One region of the Paenibacillus sp. P2(2022) genome, then DNA from elsewhere that is predicted to be linked to it. Evidence: riboswitches for the same ligand, from Rfam matches in the RefSeq annotation. Region 1 holds a riboswitch; the other holds the start of a gene.
What was found. A riboswitch is a leader RNA that binds a small molecule or an ion and turns the genes downstream of it on or off. The one in region 1 is predicted to bind FMN.
Positions count from the first base shown of each region.

Region 2: linked by a shared signal. The riboswitch ahead of MMB75_RS07495 (DMT family transporter) and the one ahead of ribE (riboflavin synthase) in region 1 are both predicted to bind FMN.

Region 1 is NZ_JAKWFI010000001.1:939,293-949,879, forward strand. Features, by position in the region: gene MMB75_RS04020 (spore germination protein) at 1-1,317, shown strand, start outside; gene lysA (diaminopimelate decarboxylase) at 1,428-2,795, shown strand; gene MMB75_RS04030 (peptidylprolyl isomerase) at 2,957-3,391, shown strand; gene MMB75_RS04035 (2-oxoacid:acceptor oxidoreductase family protein) at 3,647-4,660, shown strand; gene MMB75_RS04040 (thiamine pyrophosphate-dependent enzyme) at 4,660-6,948, shown strand; gene MMB75_RS04045 (IDEAL domain-containing protein) at 7,168-7,635, shown strand; FMN riboswitch at 7,704-7,876, shown strand; gene ribE (riboflavin synthase) at 8,207-8,872, shown strand; gene ribB (3,4-dihydroxy-2-butanone-4-phosphate synthase) at 8,947-9,630, shown strand; gene ribH (6,7-dimethyl-8-ribityllumazine synthase) at 9,660-10,124, shown strand; gene MMB75_RS04065 (segregation and condensation protein A) at 10,298-10,587, shown strand, end outside.
Region 2 is NZ_JAKWFI010000002.1:71,381-81,967, reverse strand. Features, by position in the region: gene MMB75_RS07515 (response regulator transcription factor) at 394-1,101, shown strand; gene MMB75_RS07510 (sensor histidine kinase) at 1,103-2,047, shown strand; gene MMB75_RS07505 (ABC transporter ATP-binding protein) at 2,150-3,073, shown strand; gene MMB75_RS07500 (ABC transporter permease) at 3,066-3,758, shown strand; FMN riboswitch at 3,883-4,027, shown strand; gene MMB75_RS07495 (DMT family transporter) at 4,199-5,146, shown strand; gene MMB75_RS07490 (methyl-accepting chemotaxis protein) at 5,373-7,403, shown strand; gene MMB75_RS07485 (carboxylesterase/lipase family protein) at 7,543-9,024, opposite strand; gene MMB75_RS07480 (GbsR/MarR family transcriptional regulator) at 9,177-9,740, opposite strand; gene MMB75_RS07475 (quaternary amine ABC transporter ATP-binding protein) at 10,255-10,587, shown strand, end outside.

The DNA.
Region 1 (10,587 bases):
TATCTGACGCCGGATGACATGACTTCAGCTGGACTCCAAGCGTATTTTGAAAATTTTATTCCACATATACAGGTGGAGAAGACGGATAAGATGTCCGTCGTCATAAACAAGGTGTTGACGGGAATGAGTGCTCTCTTCATGGAAGGCGAGCGTTTTTCTGTTATTCTGGATACTCGTAATTACCCGGTACGGAGTCCAGAAGAACCTTCCTTGGAGAGAGTCGTGCGCGGTGCACGCGATGGTTTTACGGAAACGATGCTTACGAATGTAGGTTTAGTGCGTCGGCGTTTGCGAGACCCCGGACTTAAATTTGAGGCTATGCAGGTCGGACGCCGAACCCGAACAGATGTATGCTTGGGCTACATTGATGATATTGTGGATAAGGTCATGGTGGATACGGTACGAGACAAAATTAAAAATGTTAATCTGGATGGTATTCCTCTGGCCGATAAGCAATTAGAGGAGACAATTATCAATAAAGGTTGGAATCCATATCCATTAGTACGATATTCAGAGCGACCAGATGTTGTGGCTTCGCATATTATGGAAGGAAGGCTCGTTATTTTCGTTGATACCTCACCCAGCGTAATGATTTTGCCTACCACATTTTTTGACCTGTGCCAGCATGCAGAAGAGAATCGGCAAACCGCTTTTATGGGTAGCTATCTGCGCTGGGTACGTTTTATAGGCATATTTGCCTCGATGTTTCTGCTTCCGATGTGGCTGCTAATGGTTATCAATCCCGAATTAAAACCGGCGTTTCTGGATTTTATCGGCCCTCAAAAGGAAGCACATTTTCCGCTGATTGCCCAGTTTATCATTGTGGAGCTAGGGGTCGATCTTATGCGAATGGCAGCTGTGCATACCCCGACACCACTGGCCTCCGCTATGGGGTTGATTGCAGCCATTCTGGTTGGTGATATAGCGGTTAAGACAGGACTGTTCGTAAATGAAGTCGTATTGTACATGGCTGTTGCTGCTATAGGAATGTTCGCAACACCGAGCTATGAACTGGGACTCGCGAATAGACTGATTCGACTATTCCTGCTAGTTGCTGTTGCTATTTTTCACGTGCCTGGCTTTGTCGTCGGCACGACACTGATCATTTTGATGCTGACGCTGCATCGGTCATATAATTCTTCATATTTGTGGCCGTTCATTCCTTTTAATGCTAAAGCGTTAGCTTCCATCTTGTTCCGTATGCCTGTACTTGATGCGCCTAACCGCCCGTCATTTAATAAAACGAGGGACAATACGCGTATGCCCCATACGGATGCCAACACAGATTCGAACTCAGGCAATGGACAGGAGCATTAATATAAATGATCTGCATAAAAATCCATTGTTCTTGATGTTTTTTTTGCTATACTGGTGTAAACATTCGATGGAATATGACTAGCTTGTTCCAGAAAGAGAGGCGCCAGAACATGTATTTGCATGGAAGCAGTAAAATTAACAGCAATGGACATTTGGAGATTGGTGGATGTGATACCACGCTTTTGAAAGAGCGTTTTGGCACGCCGCTATATATTGTAGACGAACAGTTAGTCCGCCGGCGTTGCCGGGAATTTATAGAAGCATTTCGTGAGACCGGTTTAAAGTTTCAAGTGGCTTATGCAAGCAAAGCATTTTGTGTTATGGCCATGTGCGCTTTAGCTGCTGAAGAAGGAATGTCGCTTGACGTTGTTTCCAGCGGAGAGCTGTTCACAGCGCTGCAAGCAGGATTCCCGGCAGAACGAATCCATTTTCATGGCAATAACAAGACGCCGGAAGAAATTGAAATGGCGTTAGAGGCGCACATTGGCTGCTTCGTCGTTGATAGCAAGATGGAATTGCATTTGTTACAGGCTCTCGCCTCTGAAAAAGGACAACAGGTCAATATTTTACTGCGGGTTACGCCGGGGGTTGAAGCGCATACGCATGAATATATGGCCACAGGTCAAGAAGATTCAAAATTTGGCTTTGACATTGCGAATGGTACAGCCCGTCAAGCGGTGGAACAGGCTATCAAGCTGGATCATCTTAATCTGCTGGGAGTACATTCTCATATCGGTTCGCAAATCTTCGAAGTCAATGGCTTCCAAATGGCTGCGGAGCGGGTCGCAGCTTTTTGCAGAGAGATTAAGGAGCAGCTTCAGTTTTCCTTCAAGGTGATTAATCTTGGTGGTGGATTTGGCATCCGTTATACAGAGGAGGACACACCGCTGAAACTATCCACCTATGTACAGGCTATCGGCGAAGCGGTGAAAACTCATTTTTCAGGACTTTACGATGAGCTTCCAGAAATTTGGATAGAGCCGGGACGAAGTATTGTAGGTGATTCAGGTACAACCTTGTATACGGTAGGAAGCATCAAGGATATTCCGCAGGTTCGTAAATATGTTTCCGTAGACGGCGGAATGACAGATAATCCACGTCCTGCACTGTATCAGGCCAAGTATGAAGCGATGCTGGCTAATCGAGCACAAGATGCGAACGAAGAAACAGTGTCTATTGCAGGCAAATGCTGTGAGAGCGGCGATATGCTTATTTGGGATGTAGAACTGCCTCGCCCGAATAGCGGAGACTTGCTCGCTGTAGCCTCAACCGGAGCTTATAATTACTCCATGGCGAGCAATTATAACCGGATACGCCGACCAGCAGTTGTATTTGTCAACAACGGTGAGGCTGAGCTGGTAGTGCGTCGGGAAACCTACGAGGATATTGTTCGCAACGATGTTTTGCCACAGCGCTTGGTTCGTGATCAAGCCAGCTCAGTGGTTCAGCCCAATGCCAAGATTACGGTTTCGTCCTGATTGTGGAATTCTAAAATCAAGCAGGCCATTGCATCGGTAAGAATGACCGGGGACAATGGCCCCTTTTTTTGGACAAGGCTTTGCTAAGCGCGCCAATTCATAGTAAACTGGAACTTGATGTTATTTAGTTCTCAAAACAGGTTGAAAAGGAGATACAAACAATGAAAAAAGGTAGAATAGATCTTGAAAACGGCGGTATCGTCGAAATTGACTTTTTCCCAGAAGAAGCTCCAAACACCGTTGCTAACTTTGAAAAGCTGGCAAACAGCGGTTACTACAACGGATTGAGCTTCCACCGCGTCATCCCGGGCTTTGTTGCTCAAGGTGGTTGTCCGATCGGTAATGGTACAGGCGGTCCTGGCTACACCATTGACTGTGAAACAGCTACGAATACAACCAAGCATGCCAAAGGCGTTCTGTCCATGGCTCATGCAGGTCGCAACACAGGTGGCAGCCAATTCTTTATTTGCTACGCTCCACAGCCGCATTTAGATGGAGTACATACTGTATTTGGTAAAGTAACCAAAGGTATGGAATTCATTGATGCTGTAAAACAAGGCGACAAAATGAAAGAGGTTAAAGTATTTGACGTGTAATTTACCATTACATGTATGATATGAATTCCTTTAAATAGCGTTGCATCTAAGCCGTTCTGTCTTTGGACAGAGCGGCTTTTGTTGTCTTTTGTTTGACGGTTTGCTGATTTTTACAATCACGTAGGTATTACAGTGCGTAAGATCACATTCGAAAAGTAAGTGTTGTGATAGCCTTTTCATAAGAATGCATTTTCCATTTATTTTATATGAGTATTCAAGCTCAGTAAGAGTTGGAAAAGAAGGGGGCTTATCACATTGTCTATTTTAACGCGCACAAATCGACTCGGATTTTTTGAAATCCGGCTGGAATCCATTGGTGGACTCGGCGCTAATCTGGCTGGCAAAATGTTAGCCGAAACCGGGGTGCTTGGTCTAGGGCTGAATGCTTCAAATTTCTCATCCTATGGTTCGGAAAAGAAGGGAAGTCCGGTTAAAAGCTTTGTTCGCTTTTGTGAGCCGGAGGTGGATATTCGGGATCACAGTCCGATTGAGCAACCGCATGTGGTAGGCATTTTCCATGAAACATTATACAAAACGGTAAATGTGATCAGCGGACTGCCAGCGGATGGGATTGTAGTGGTCAATTCCACACGTCCGGCAGAAGAAATACGGGCTGATTTGGGACTGGTATCCGGTACATTAGCAGTGGTCGATGCAATGGGGATCGCACTGGAAGAGCGAACCAAATTGAATACGTCCATGCTGGGGGCCTTGTTCCGTGTCTGTGATTTCTTAGATCCGGAAGCAATGAGATCGGTTATACGCAGTACCTTTGAAAAGAAAAATCCACAGTTGGTAGAACCTAATCTGCGTACGTTTAACCGTGGATTTGAGGAAATGGAACTACACGTATATCCGGTTACGGATGACGCGCAGGATCGGGTTTTTGAACGTCCGCAGCCTTTGCTGGGGTACGAAACGCAATTACTGGGAGGCGTTATTGCGACTCAGGGAAACAGTATGACGAGAGATGTTAGTGGTTCACGTCAGGGTTATGTGCCTGAATATGAAGCTGATAAATGTACCCATTGTGCCAAGTGTGATTCGATCTGCCCGGATTACTGTTTTGTATGGGAAGAGCAAGCAGACAAACGCGGAAGAATGATGCCGTTTTTGCAAGGGATTGATTACCAGTATTGCAAAGGATGTCTGAAATGTGTAGATATTTGCCCATCGGGGGCGTTAAGCTCGCGTCGCGAGCAATGGGGCTGGGCGGAGCAGCATCGTGTTGCCCACCAATTTCCGGTATATGAAGGAGGGCGTGCGTAATGGCAAAACTGGAGGAGGAACTCAAACAGACGGGCGCCGCACAAGTGACAACGTTCGAATCCGGTAATGAAATGGCAGCTACGGCGGCTGCGCAGATCAATTATCATATGATGGGATATTTCCCGATCACTCCATCGACCGAGGTAGCGCAGTATCTGGATCAAATGAAAACGCGTGGTCAGCATAATATTAAACTGGTTGCAGCCGATGGAGAACACGGATCGGCAGGGATTTGTTATGGAGCTGCGGCAGCTGGAGCGCGGGTTGTGAACGCCACCAGTTCGCAAGGTTTCCTGTACATGCTGGAGCAGTTGCCTGTTCAGTCAGGTACCCGTTTCCCTATGGTTATGAACCTGGTGACAAGAGCTGTCAGTGGTCCCTTGGATATTCGGGGGGATCATTCGGACCTGTATTATGGTTTGAATACAGGCTGGGTCATTTTGACGGCAAGTACGCCGCAGGCTGTGTATGATATGAACATCATAGCCCTGAAAATCGCAGAGCATAGCGATGTACGGTTGCCTGTAATGGTCGCATACGACGGTTTTTATACATCTCATCAAAAACGTAAAGTGCAATATTTTGCCGATGCAGAGACCGTGCGCGATTTTGTAGGCCCCAATCCGAACCTGAATTATCCGAATATTACGGATTTTGATCATCCTGTCACTGTGGGTGCGCATATGAACGGTGATGACCTGACGAATAATCACGTTCAACTGTCCGAAGCGTTGAAGCTTTCAGAAGGAGTATATGAGCAGGTAGCAGCAGAATATGCTGCTTTATCCGGTCGGGAATATCCGATTTTGGACCTGTATCATATGGAGGATGCTGAGGTTGCGGTATTTCTGCTGAATTCGGCGGCTGAATCGGCCAAGGATGTGGCGGATCAACTCCGTGCGCGTGGCATTAAAGCTGGTGTGATTCGTCCGAATATTATCCGGCCGTTCCCAGCCGCACAACTGCGGGAGGCGTTGCGCCATGTCAAGGCGTTGTTGGTGGGTGAACGTGCAGATTCGTACGGATCAGATGGCGGTAATTTGACCCACGAAATTAAGGCGGCGTTGCAGGAGGACCCACTGAATCAAACCCTCGTATTGAGTCGTATCTTTGGCTTGGGAGGAAAGGATTTTTATGCGGAAGATGCAGAGGCGTTCTTCCAGCTTGCGATTGAGGCGGCAGAGGCTGGACGAGCGGAGAAGCCCTTTGATTATTACGGGATTAATCCGGGTTCAGCGGACAAGGTGATGCCGCAAGTCATGCAGCCACCACGTGGCAATGCATACCGTACGGGTCTGATTCAGGTTACGCCGGACGAGGCAACCGGGAAGCTCAAAGTCAAGGTACCACCTCTGCGTTCGTTAACAACCAAACCACGCCGTCTTACTCCGGGTCATGGGGCTTGTCCTGGTTGTGGAGCCTTGTCTGCACTAGAACTGTTTTTTAAAGGGATTGAAGGCGACATTGTTGTACTGTTCCAGACTGGCTGCGTATATGTGGTGACGACAGGGTACCCATACACATCACACAAGCAACCGATGATCCATAATCTTTTTCAAAACGGGGCCGCTACCCTTTCAGGAGCGCTGGAAGCTTACATGGAGATGAAGCGACGTAATGAAATTGAGATGTCGGATGATCCGACCTTTATCATGATCAGTGGTGACGGCGGGATGGATATTGGTATGGGTTCTGCGATTGGTGCGGCTCTGCGTAACCATAAACTGATCATGCTGGAATATGATAACGAGGGATACATGAATACAGGCTCTCAGCAATCGTACTCCACTCCAATGGGGCATATGACGAGTACGTCGGGTGTAGGGAAAATGCAAAAAGGGAAACAAGGGCATCATAAGGATACTGTGCAAATTATGGCCGCCTGTAACATCCCGTATGCCTTTACAGCAGCCGAAAGTCATCCGCAGGATATGCTGCGCAAAGCCGCCAAGGCTCAATGGTACGCCAACAACGTGGGTACGGCATATGGTAAAATTCTGTGCGCCTGCCCACTCAACTGGAAATCCGAAGACAGATTGGGTACTAGCATCGTGGGCGCCGCAGTCGAGTCTTGCTTCTTTCCTTTGTACGAAATCGAGCAAGGGAGCACGACGATTACGTACAATCCGGAAGACAAGGGAAAACGGATTCCAGCCGCAGAATGGCTAAAATTAATGGGTAAAACGAAGCATCTTCTCAAAGAGGAAGCAACGCTGGCTACCTTTGAGCAGGAAATTGAGCGTCGCTGGACTATCCTGAAAAAGAAACATGAAATTTCGGAGTTGTAATTCTGTTTTTTGCATAATAATTGTGTAACATTGTTAGCCGCTGTTTCGGTACCGGTTCGATTGAGATTCCTAGCGCTTGCTGCGCCAGGAATCTTTTTTTGCGTTTATGGGTTGAAGCATAAAAAAACAGGTAATGATTTCCGATATAGGAGTGGAGGCCTATAGAAGGTATGTTATAAAGTCTTCTTCTGAATTTTAAGATGCAATGAGGTGCAGGTAATGATTAAGCTGAACACAGTTGAAATAATTGAAATTATAAAGAAGCAAATCCCCAAGGTTATGAACATCACGCCAGTGGAACTCAAGTTTACGGATGATTTTGGACGGGCATCGCTGGCGGCAACAGAACACAAATTCACGCTGACGAACCAGCATTATTCTGCCAAGGTGATGGATTGCGTGTTAGAAACACAAGTGCGCCCTATTTTAATGTGTGAAATTATTTATTTTCTAAAATGCGAGTTTATTGATGGGCATGTGGATGTAAGACTGGATTATGAAGCATGTTCTGAGGGAGAGCGAGGACCTGTTGCTTCAGCTGTCATTACCTTTGATCATGATACGCAGCTTGGAGTCGACGAACTGAACGATCTGATTGACCTGGCGCTTCATATGAATGATAAAACCTGGTTTGAGGAACTCTCCACTCAATATGTCAAAAGCAAAGCAGGAGCTTCGATTAGATAACTTGCTTTTTTTAGAAGTCGGTGCTAATATACGTAACAAGTTTAATGTTAATTCAATTAAATAAGAGCAAGATCCTTCGGGGCGGGGCGAAATTCCCCACCGGCGGTGATGACATGTTTGTGAATCGCTTCTGAGAACACAGCATGGCTTAGTCCGTGACCCGGATGCTGAACAATCAGCAGAAGGTGGACCTGGTGCAATTCCGGGACCGACAGTATAGTCTGGATGGGAGAAGGATACGAAGCGCATGTGCATGACGTGACATGTGCCAATTTTTAGCATACGTAAAAGTACGTACGGCTTATTTCGTTGTAGGACAGCATCGGACGACAGCTTTTATTAAGCTTTCTTTTCGATAGTGTTCTGAGCGTAATTGGCTGTATTGTCATCATGCTTTCTGTTGGCAGACCTATGATTTCATGTCATTTTAATACATGTATGAACTGCGCTTGTATACTACATATGTGACTCTCATCACCCCCATGACGGATTGAATCCTGACTGGGGGTTATTTGCGCTTACAGCTGATGAATTAGGGATAAACTGAAATGTAGTGGAAAGGAGTGAAAGCATGTTTACCGGATTGGTCGAGGAAGTGGGTCGCATTCAAAGTATTTCCAAAAGTGGTGAAGCGATGGTGCTGGGTATTTCGGGTTCTGTGGTATTGGACGATTTGAAAATAGGCGACAGTGTCTCGGTGAATGGTGTTTGCCTGACGGCAATACAGATTGGTACTAAAGATTTTAAGGTTGATGTGATGCCTGAGACTTTTCGCAGCAGTAATCTAAGGGAACTCAGATCCGGCAGTCGAGTCAATTTGGAGCGGGCGATGGCGGCGAGTGGAAGATTCGGAGGACATATCGTACAGGGACATGTGGACGGGACGGGTACGATTCGCGGAGTGACATCAGAGCAGAATGCGGTAGTGTTCGAAGTTGAGCCTTCTGATCCAGCATTATTTAAATATGTTCTTCTCAAAGGGTCAATTACAATTGATGGTATCAGCCTCACAGTTGCGCAGCGGACGAGAAATAGCTTTGCTGTATCAATTATCCCCCACACCTTAGCCGAAACGGCCTTACAAGCCAAACGTGAGGGAGATACCGTGAATATTGAATGCGATATATTGGGCAAATATGTGGAGCAACTTTTACATTACAGAGGTTCAGCGTCGATGGAGAGAGCCGATCAAGCCCCACTTAGTTTGGACTATTTGGCGAAACACGGCTTTGCCTGATACAGCCTGTTACAGAATAATAGAAAAATTGGTTCAGGAGCATTCGTGACACAAGACATAAGGAGGAGAGGGTTATGGATAGAGGCATCCAAACAAGTGCAACGACAAACATCATGGAGCAGGATGAGTTGCACCATGACGAAGAGATTCGATTGGATTCCATCGAAGAAGCATTGGAGGATTTAAAGAACGGCAAAGTCGTTATTGTAGTGGATGATGAACAGCGGGAAAATGAAGGCGACTTTATCGCTTTGGCTGAAAAAGCATCGCCCGAGGTGATCAATTTCATGATTACAGAAGGTCGCGGATTGGTCTGTGTGCCGATCACACAGCACCGAGCCAAGGCATTGGAATTGCATCCTATGGTAGAGCAAAACACAGATTTTCACGGTACCGCCTTTACGGTATCGGTAGATCATATGAAGACAACAACGGGGATTTCAGCGGCCGAGCGCTCTTTGACTGTTCGTGCCTTAGCCGACGAAGGAATCACGGGAAGCGATTTTCGCAAACCTGGTCACATGTTCCCGCTAATTGCTCGCGATGGTGGGGTCTTGCAGCGTGCCGGTCATACTGAAGCGGCTGTCGATCTGGCCCGACTCAGTGGCTTTAAGCCTGCCGGGGTCATTTGCGAAATTATAAAGGAAGATGGTTCGATGGCCCGCTTACCTGATTTGGTCGTGATCGCCAAGCGACATCAATTGAAGCTGATTAGCATTCAGCATTTAATCGACTACCGTCGTCGTTTGTCATTGTAAATAATTTTAAAAAAGAGAGGTTGATAAGCATGGCACGTTTTCTGGAAGGTAATCTCGTATCGAATGGTTTGAAGTATGGTATTGTGGTGGGCAGATTTAATGAATTTATTACAAGCAAATTGTTGAGCGGTGCACTTGATGCACTTCAACGACATGGTGCACAGGAAGGTGAAATTGATGTAGCGTGGGTGCCGGGTGCATTTGAAATATCGCTTATTGCACAAAAAATGGCCGCAAGTGGAAAGTATGATGCTGTCATTACGCTTGGCACGGTTATCCGTGGTTCTACTTCACACTATGATATCGTCTGCAATGAAGTGGCCAAGGGTGTGGCGGCAAGCAGTCTGAAAACGGGTGTCCCTATTATTTTTGGTGTAGTGACTACGGAAAATATTGAGCAGGCCATAGAACGGGCAGGTACAAAGGCTGGTAATAAAGGTTGGGATTCTGCGCTGGCTGCGATTGAAATGGCCAATCTCGGTAAGCAGTTCTAATGATATAAATGGCTGAAAGAACGGCATAAACTGCAAAGTGGAAAAGGGATTAGATTGTTAAGCAAGGCGATGACGTATATACTACAGAAAGAGGGATTGATAACGTAGAGCATAAGTGCTAATGGGGAAAGGTATTGTTGAATGATGATTGGAGTAAGGCAGGGGGAAGCACATTGACAGTCGTAAATTACAAGCTGGAAACATTCGAGGGTCCGCTGGATCTACTGTTGCATCTGATTGATAAAGCCGAGATCGACATTCAGGATATCCCGATTAGCGATATTACTGATCAGTACATGGCTTTTTTGCACAGTATGCAGGAGCTGGAGCTGGACATTACAAGCGAGTTTCTAGTGATGGCGGCGACGCTCTTATCCATTAAGAGTAAATTGTTGCTTCCCAAGCCACCTGTGATGGAATATGACGATTTGGATTTTTATGAAGAAGAAGACTATGATCCACG
Region 2 (10,587 bases), on a different contig from region 1:
TTTAATAATGTGCTTATTTTACTACAGCCACAAGGGTTTCGCAATTTTTTCCCAACCGTAGACCCCTCCCCTCAAATTGTAGAGGAAAACGTCTAAATCCTTGCACCTCTAAGAAATTCCGCGTTTCACCCTTTTAAGAGGTTGGGAAAAAATCACCTACATCGCTTAATGAAATACCCTAATTTATTAGGAACATCACTGGATGTACACCGTTGAGAATCATTCTTGAAATAAAGCCAATGCATCGGGAAAAACGCCCCTTTAAATCTCCTACGAACATTCCCCACTCAACTTCAATGAATATTTTTTATGGAAATCCCCTCCACTGCTCTATATAATTCAGGTACAGTTCGTCACACGAGCTAATCTAAAAATTAGGGGTGTTTCACACCTATGTCACAGCATATTTTACTTATTGAAGACGATCTATCCATTGCTGAAATGCTGCTCAAAGCACTCACCAAGGAGGGCTACAATTTAACCACCGCCTATGACGGAGAAGAAGGACTTATTGCCTTTGAACGTCACACTTACGACCTGGTACTCGTGGATCTGATGATGCCGAAGGTCGATGGTATGGAGGTAATCCGGCAAATTCGTACCCGCAGCGCCGTGCCGATTTTGATTATGTCGGCTAAGGACAGCGATGTGGATAAAGCGCTTGGACTGGGCTTCGGGGCAGACGATTATGTTGCCAAACCTTTTTCTATGCTTGAGATGACAGCTCGTATTCAGTCCGCGATCCGCAGATCGACTACATATGCCCGTCTGCAACAGCAGGAGGAACAGCCGCAAGCACAAGTTTTGACCTATGGAAATCTACGCATTGATTTTGATCATTTTACAGTCATCCGCAATGAAAATGAAATTCAGCTAACAGCCAAAGAATCTGATATTCTGAAGCTGTTTGCATCCAATCCGAATCGGGTATTTACGAAAGCTCAATTATACGGATTTATTTGGAAAGACGATTATATGGGTGACGAGAACGTGATTAACGTCCATATTCGTCGCCTGCGCGAGAAAATTGAAGAAGATCCCTCCCACCCTGTCCACATTAAGACGCTGTGGGGCATCGGCTACAAATGGGAGAATGGTTGATATGAACATCGAAATCATTTCCGAATGGATTGTCGTCCTCATGATGTCAGTCGTTATCATATGGCTTTGGCGGGAACGTGTAGCCTACAAGCGCAAACTAAAGGATATCCGAACCGCACTAGAGCGGATCGTCACCGTGAATCATGCCGAAAAGCTGCTATATGTCACAGGTGACGTTGAACTGCAACGACTCATGACGGAAATTAACCGACTACTAGACTTAAATCTGAGAGTATCAGCCGATTACAACCGGGGCCAAATCGCTATGCGCAAAATGATTTCGAACATCTCCCACGATCTCAAGACTCCGCTGACCGTTGTGCTTGGATATGCCGAGATGCTGGATGGCGATCCGGATATTTTGCCAGAAGAACGTATAAAGCTGCTATCCAAAATTCATCAAAAGACCAGCGAAGCGATTGAGCTGATCGGAAGCTTTTTTAGCTTGGCGAAGCTGGAAGCCAACGATACGGACATTCCACTGACCCGACTGGAGATAGGAGAACTGTGCAGACGCAGCATTTTGGAGTTTTATGATCTGCTGACGGCTCAGGGGTTTACGGTACATATTGACATCCCGGAGCATCCCATTCATGCCTTGGGGAACGAAGGAGCCATTGGGCGGGTGCTGAGCAATCTGATTTCGAATGCCATTCGCTACGGGACAGAGGGCCAAACGCTTGGCCTGGCGCTGTCAGAACAGCAAGATACGGTACGCGTAGAGGTGTGGGATCGTGGAAAAGGCATACAGGAGCCGGAGCAGGATAAGGTTTTTGAACGCATGTACACACTTGAGGATTCCCGCAATAAGGCGGTACAGGGCAGTGGGCTGGGCCTTACGATTGCCAAGCGCCTGGTTGAATGCATGAACGGAGAGATACAATTGACCAGCAAACCTTATGAGCGGACCGTCTTCTCTTTTACCTTGAAGAAGATCAATTATTAAGCGAACTGCTCAACTTAATAAATTTGTAATAATTACGAAAGAAAAATGAACATTTCGCCCTGTATTCTTGAATTATCAACAGTATACGAAGGGAGAACACCCATGACTTACATAGTACGTACACATCATCTGACCAAAGCCATGAAGGGCAATGAAATTATAGCAGGGGTCAGTATGAATGTGCGCAAGGGGGAAACCTATGGCTTTCTCGGTCCCAATGGGGCGGGCAAGACAACGATCATGAAAATGATTACCAACCTGCTCAAGCCGACATCGGGTGAGATTGAACTGTTCGGTGAAAAGCTAACGCCAAAGTCTTATCATCTGCTCGGACGGATGGGTTCAATTATTGAATACCCGATTTTTTATGATAGACTGACGGCTCATCAAAATCTCGAACTTCATTGTGAATACATGGGCTATTATAATAAACAGGCTGTCCGGGATGCGCTAGAATTAGTGAACTTGCGGAATGCGGGTGACAAGCCGGTAAAAGACTTTTCACTAGGAATGAAACAGCGTCTCGGGATTGCCCGGGCCATTGCGACCAAGCCAGAGCTACTCATTTTGGATGAACCAATTAATGGTCTGGACCCAGTGGGAATTAAGGAAATTCGGCAGTTATTCCACATGCTATGCAAGGAATATGGGATGACGCTGCTCGTATCCAGTCATATTTTAGCGGAAATAGAGCAGATTGCGGATACAATAGGCGTGATTAATCACGGACAGCTGATTGAGGAAGTTTCGATGGAACAGGTACGGGATACCAATACAGAATACATCGAATTTACGACCAACGATTGTAAAAAAGCGGCCTACGTCCTCTCCCATCATCTGAGTCTGAATAATATAAAGGTACTCAATGAACAGAGTATACGTATTTACGATCTGAGTGTACCGCAGAAGCAAATTACGAAAACGCTCATTTTAAATGATGTAGAAGTCGATTCCATTCATCAGAAAAGCAGTACGCTGGAAGACTACTTTTTACGTCTGTTACATGGAGGTGAGCCCCATGCTTAGATTAATACAGTTGGAGATGAAAAAGCTTCATCTGGCGGGTTATATCCGTTCAGCACTGATCGCCAACGCCTGTATTTTAGGGTTGCTCTGTATTATTGCGCTGGACAGCCAAAATGAAGGAGTACCCGAATTTACACAGTACGCTCAGCTTCTTGATCTCATGGACAATATGGTGAGAGCCACATTTATTGTATTTGCCTCCGTTCTGCTATGCCGTTTTATCGTAGGAGAATTTAAGTCCAAATCGATTACAATCTTGTTCATGTATCCGATTCATCGTCAAAAGCTGATGATCGCCAAACTCTTGATTGTGCTGCTGTTTACGTTCTTGTCTGTTGTTATATCGGAAATCATCATTACGGCTGCGATTCATTTGCTCAACCAGTTTGTCATGATTGTACCGGATAAGCTTACTCTTTCCATACTGGCCGAACAATCCGCGCGGACGCTAATCAATGCCGTGGCCGCCAGCTTTATGGGATTGGTTCCGCTGTATATGGGAATGCGAAGATACTCAGTACCCACGACTATTGTGACCTCGATTCTGGTTGTAGCCTTGCTTTTCTCCAATAATAACGGCGCTACACTTAGCTCCATTGCCCCTGTGCAAATCAGCTTCTCTGTGCTGGGAATGATTGTGGCTTATGCGGCAATTCGGCGCATTGAGTATAAGGATATTGCTTAGTAATATAGATTTTAGTGAAACGCTTTCAAAAAAAGATGAAAATCCTTGTTAGATATACACACATTTTTCACTGGACTTCATTCTAAAACAGGTATATCCTATAGGAGAAATTAAAAAACGGAATAAGGATCTTCGGGGTAGGGTGAGATTCCCAACCGGCGGTATGGCTCATGGAGCTAAGCCCGCGACTCTGTATCTGGCAACAGGATACGGACTGATTTGGTGAGATGCCAAAGCCGACGGTAAAGTCCGGATGGAAGAAGATCGAAGTATGAACATGCCGCAAAGTGAATGAATGCTGCGCTATAGTTTTTGCAGTAACTTCATTTAACTTGTATCAAACGGCAAGTTTATTTGATCAACCCCCGTCTTGCATGGCTTTCGCCATGGACGGGGGTTTTTGTGCCACCGGTCCTGTATTCGCAAGGAGCTAAATAAGTATGAGTCAATCATCAACTGTACTATCATCCAAAGGTTTTGATCGTAGCTCCCACATGAAAAGCGGTTTTTGGCTAGTCGCGATCGGAGCGGCCTTGTGGGGTGCAGACCCGCTGTTTCGTATTATTTTGTTAAAGTCATTTACCTCAGCACAAATCGTACTGATGGAGCATGTGCTGCTCTTTATCGCTCTGACGCCGATGCTGTGGAAGCATCGCGAGGAGCTCAAAACGATACGATTTCGTCAGGTTTTCGCTATTTTGTTCGTCTCGTGGGGCGGCTCGGCACTGGCCAGTGTGATTTTCACCATGGCACTCAGCAACGGTGATCTGAATGCAGTTCTTTTGCTCCAGAAGCTTCAGCCTTTGGTTGCTATTATTTTGGCCCGCGTTATATTGAAGGAAATGCTACCGCGTCATTTTGGAATATTAATTGTCATCGCTCTGTTCGGAACGTATCTTCTAACCTTCGGTTGGTCGCTTCCCTTTGGGCATGTTCATGATTTTGTTCACATTGGTAGTCTGCTCGCACTAGGTGCAGCGGTTCTGTGGGGCGGTTCGACCGTTATGGGTAGCTACTTGCTTCGTTCGATGAAATATGAGACAGTAACCTCCCTCCGCTTCATGGTGGCGCTCCCTCTGCTCATTGTTCTCACCTCGGTGGAGCATGCTCCGTGGAATATGCCTACAGGTACATGGGCGGGCGCAGCTGTAATTATCAACTTGCTGCTGCAAGCATTGCTTCCGGGTCTTCTCAGTTTATTACTGTATTACAAAGGCTTAAGTACAACCAAAGCTTCTTATGCTACGATGGCAGAATTGAGCTTCCCCATGGTTGGTGTCGTAATTAACTGGATCGCTTTCCAGCAAATCGTTACCGTAGCGCAATTGACTGGTTTTATGCTGATCTGGATTACACTCTTTATGATTTCTCGTCAGCAGAAAAATTAATAGCTTAATCTTCTTTCATGCTCATCCAAGCCAAATCGTGAAGATGCTTTTGTATCTCTGATTTGGCTTTTTATGTATTCATATTCATATTAACATTAGTTCCTAAGACCTATTTTCTCAAAAAAAGTGTACTATTCCTCGTTTTTAAAGATTACATCTATAAAATTAGTCGATTTATGTCGAATAAAACTATGTAGTGATCATCTGACACAGAGGAGAAAAAACGATGACTAAAGCAAAACAAACAGTTCCGTGGTGGAACAGGTTTCTCAGGCAGTTTTATTTAATGAGGACAAAATTAATAATATCTTTTTTGGCTGTGTTATTGATTCCAAGCGTACTTATTGGATACTTTTCTTACCAGGGGGCCACGACACAGCTCAGTCAGCAGATGGCTGCTTCCGTAAACACGAATCTGTATCTGATCCGAAGCAATGTTAATCAGTATGTGGCACCGATTATAAAAGACGTAGACGTGCTTACCAGTGAGATCGAATCTGATTCCATTGGTTCCAACCAAGAAGCCCTTCAGAAAAAGTTGGACGTCATCGTCAAAGCTCATCCTGAGTTAGATGCCGCGCTCCTTGGCAATACGGAAGGACAATATATCCGTTCGCCGATAAAAAAGGAGGCTGATTATGATCCTAGGGAGAGAAAATGGTACAAAAACGCAATGCTACATAAGGGCAAGGTATTCGTCGGTGTTCCAGTTGCCAGCGTTACGACAGGGAACTTAGTAGTTAATGTATCGGCAACGCTCAAGGACGGTGAAGGAGCTGTTGCATTGGCTTTGAATCTGGACAAGATGGGTGAAAGTCTACAGTCTGTGAAGATAGGTGAACGCGGAGGACTCATCATTGTTGATTCTGATCATAAAGTTGTATCCGGGACAGGGACAGCCTTTACTAAGACAGGCAAAAAACCAGCTGACACCATGGAGGGCCTTCCCGAAGTGGCGGCAACCGGTGAAAATGATACTCCTTCTGTGTCGCAAATTCAATTTATGAATCGGGACGTACTGGCCTTTACACTTAAGGACCCTCTCACCGGCTGGAACATTGTTGCACTATCGGATCTGGAGGATTACAGTGATGCAGCCCAACCGATTCTGAAGCAAAGCCTGATTGTAATTGTTATTTCCATACTGGCCGCTGCGATCATCATAGTGCTTATGGTCCGCTCATTCCTGATCCCACTCAAAAAGCTGCAAGCAGGCACACGGATCGTCCGTGATGGAAATCTGACCGAACGTGTTAATCTGTCTAGAAAAGACGAGTTCGGCGAGCTGGCACAGAATTTTGACCAGATGACGCATTCCTTGCATTCAATGGTCTCCGAAGTCAACCAAACCTCCTCCCGTCTTGCTTCCTCTTCCCTGATAATCAAGGAGAGCACAGAGCAAACGACGGAGTCCGTGCAACATGTAGCGGAAACAGTTATGGAATCCGCGGAAAATGCAGCGACCAGCGCCGAGGCATCCGAGCAAACCGCCAATGCTGTTGAAGAAATGGCGAAGGGTGTCAGCACGATTGCCGAATCGGCAAGCTCCATCGTGGATTCAGCAGGACAAACCGAGCAGGACGTAGCTCAAGGTAGTCAAATGATCAGTCATGTGCGGACACAAATGGACCGCATTTTGGAAGCTGTAAGCCAAACGGCTAGCCTGATGGATGAGCTATCACAGCTCTCGGACGATGCGAAGCAAATGAATGCGGCTATAGCTGCCATTGCCAAGCAAACTAACTTATTGTCCCTGAACGCATCTATTGAAGCCTCCAGAGCAGGCGAAGCTGGGCGCGGATTTGCTGTAGTCGCTATAGAGGTACGCAAGCTGTCGGAACAGTCCAAGGAAAGCGCCGATTCCATCAGTCAGATCATTACGCAAATGCTCGATTTGATTCAGCGCTCTACCGCCACGATGAACGGTAATGTTCGTAATCAGGTAGGTGAAGGATTACGAATCAGCCAAGATGCAGAAGGTGCTTTTACGAATATTGAACGCTCTACTTCTCATATCGTGGAACAAATTCAAAGTGTGTCCGCTGCTGCTGAACAAATCTCTGCCAGTACAGAGGAAGTTTCCGCCACTGTCACCCATTTGGCAAGCCTATCCCGCAATTCGGCGGACAGTTCGCAGACAACCTCTGCTGCCGCTCAAGAGCAAATGGCAGCCATGGAGGAAATCGCCTCTTCCTCACAGGAGTTGTCCAACATGGCACAGGACCTGCAAGAGCTTGTTAAGCGATTTAAGATTTAGCTTCCACAGCTATTATTGAAATTTCACCAACGAAAGCTCAACAGCACTGCATCTGTTTAGTAACAAAAGCCTTCGCCCGCATACAAAATACGGGCGAAGGCTTTTTCGTTGATTCCTTTAGACGATGCCTCGTACTTACCTATATGCTCATCTGCCCCGTTAGCTGGCGGCGTCTATCCCCTTCTGGATCATGTTCCACCATAATATCCTGATGAAAAATGGCTGTAGCTCGCTGTTGCCTGTCGTACATCGGCCATGCTCGCTCAGGTAGCATAGGCTCCCCATCCCGTGCAAAAGCAACCCATGCCTGCTGCATATCATGAGCAAGCTTCTCCATCGAAGGTTGAATCTCTAATCCCAGCTTATCCAGCAGCTTCAGATTATCGAAAACAAAAGCAATTTCTGCACCGTGAACCGCTTGTCCAAAGGTAGGATGGCCCGGCAGTGTCCAATCAAAACGGTACATCCATACCGATGCATACACCGACTGTTCAGCGGCAAGAGCCAACGCGGGACGCCAAAAAATGAGATCGGTCAACATTTGTGCCTGTCCCTCAATGGTAACTGGAAAAGGTTCTATCAGGTCGCCAATGTCGGACATACCTGTCATCATTTCCAATGCCTGACGTGCTGTTAGCTTGTTCATCAGATGGGATTCTTTGCGGATAAAATAGTTCCCTTCATGCAAGTTCGTTCCAATCATAACAGATACCTGTTTTGCTGAACCTTGGGCGATTGCCGACAGGGGTAGATCCGGCAAGGTCACCCCGTCTACAACGGGTTGATAAATCATCGCCATCCCAGGTCCGATGACTTCATGTGTTTTGGCCATAGCGAGCATCAACGCATCTGTCGGCAGCGTAAACAATCGCTCAGGATGCTGAGCATCCACACCCAGTTGCTGCAAATACACAGCCGCCACTTGCTCAGCCTGTGCAGCTGGCAACACCTGCGATGCTCCACTTTGCAAAATTGCACGCTGGAACAGCCCCTCAGCGGCTGGCATCGCCAATAGAGCGGCAATACTCATCGCGCCTGCCGATTCACCGAACACCGTTACTTCGTCCGGGTTGCCGCCAAAGGCAGAAATATGATCCCGAACCCATTCCAGCGCAGCGATTTGATCCAACAGTCCGGCATTTGAGGTCAGCCCATTCCCCTTTGGAGTCAAATGCAAAAATCCTAACGGTCCTAACCGATAGTTGATCGTAACTACAACAACATTGCCATTCTTCGCCATGCGTTCCCCGTCATATAAAGGTATAATCCCAGACCCGGTGACAAAGGCACCGCCATGAATCCACACCAGCACCGGACGTCCCTTCTCAGGAGCCTTCGAAGCCGGTGTCCAAATGTTCAGATACAAGCAATCCTCGGACTGCTGCGGCGGTTCCACCAGATTTCCGGTCATACTTTCAGCGGAGGGCATGGGTTGCGGACAGATGGGTCCGAAACTCGTCGCAGCCCGTACACCCTCCCAAGGCTCCAAAGGCTGTGGTCCGTGAAAACGAAGTTTTCCAACAGGAGGCTGCGCATATGGAATACCTTTCCACACATGATATCCATTCCCCGTTTCTCCACGTAATTGACCTAGACGAGTATGTACTGTATTACTCTCCATCATGAACCCTCCTTTATTTTGTATGTTCAACATAACGGTATACTATCAATCTTTACATATCTCTATTATACCCTTTGCGCAGGACCAAACCAAAAAATACCGGAAGCGCTTTTGCGCTCCGGCATTTTGTAGACAGAATGAGTGGATCTTGCTTAATCCCGAACCTCTTCTTTCGGAATCAGCTTGTAAATTTCTTCGCTTTCCATCGAATCAATCAATCGGTCTAGCCACTTGTAATAAGCCACGGCCTGCTTCATTTTCATACGGTCTTGCTGAAGAATGGTCTTAAATTCCTCGTATTCTTCACCCTGTGCCATCAATTTGTCCAGTTCCTCAATGGCTTTGCGCAGTACGAGTAAATTTGTTTCTACTGCTTTTCTCCATTTAATAGCGAAGAAGTCAGTAAAGGTTTGATACCAGTCATACTCGACTTCATACAAGTCCTTGCGTGAGCCTTTGCTCCATACCTTGTTCACCATTTTCAGATCCAACAACGTTCGAACTCCTGTACTCATGCTCGTTTTGCTCATTTCCATTTCACGGCCCATCTCATCCAGCGTCATCGGTTTATCCGCAAAAAAAAGCAAACCGTACAAATGCCCCGCAGACAGAGTGATCCCATATAGGTCCATGTTTTTACCTATAGCTTCTATGACACGTTTGCGAATTTTTTGCAGCGACGCCTGCTGCTCATCACCTAACTGGTACAAGCTCATGCTTGCAACCTCCTAATTTTAGAGCATTTTGCACAACCTAGTATGAACGACTTACCCGTAAAGGATTAGCTTTGACGCAATATATGAAATCTTTCAATACTGAATGAAATGTTTCAAAAGCAAAGCTTCTGTCTATATTACAACAGCATGATCGTTCAAAATCATAATTCGCAAAATTGCTAATGATAGTAAACTTTTAAAATTATGGATATACATAAATCTTTTTGTTATGGTCATATTTCATTGTCTATTTTAAAAAAAGCACTATCGGTTGTAAAGTTCCGAATGTTTGAGCATTCTAAAGAACGAAGGAGCATATCGAAGGAAAGTTTGTACAGTTTTTTCTGTACGTACTTTACGAACAGTTTTTTTGTTTGAAATGTAAGCAATGCTTCTGTTACAATTAATTTTGTCATTAACCGTTCAGGATGTACAGAATTATGATTTTTATACTCAATCCATCATGCAACATGGGGTTAATACCAAGCAAAGTATAGAAAGAAGAGGTGTATGTATGACGATTTTGGAAGTCAAAAATGTCAGCAAACTCTTTGGTCCTCACGCAGAGCAAGGTGTTCCGCTCCTGGAGCAAGGCTGGGGCAAAGAAAAGCTGGCCAAAGAAAAACAGATTACTGTTGGTGTTAACAAGGCCAACATGCAAATTAAGCAAGGTGAAATTTTCGTAATTATGGGGTTATCAGGTAGCGGCAAGTCCACTTTGGTGCGAATGCTAAATCGCTTGATTGAGCCTACCTCCGGTGAAATTCTGGTCCACGGCAAAGATCTCCGTAAGATGAACAAAGAACAACTCCGCGAGGTTCGTCGTAAAACCATCAGCATGGTTTTT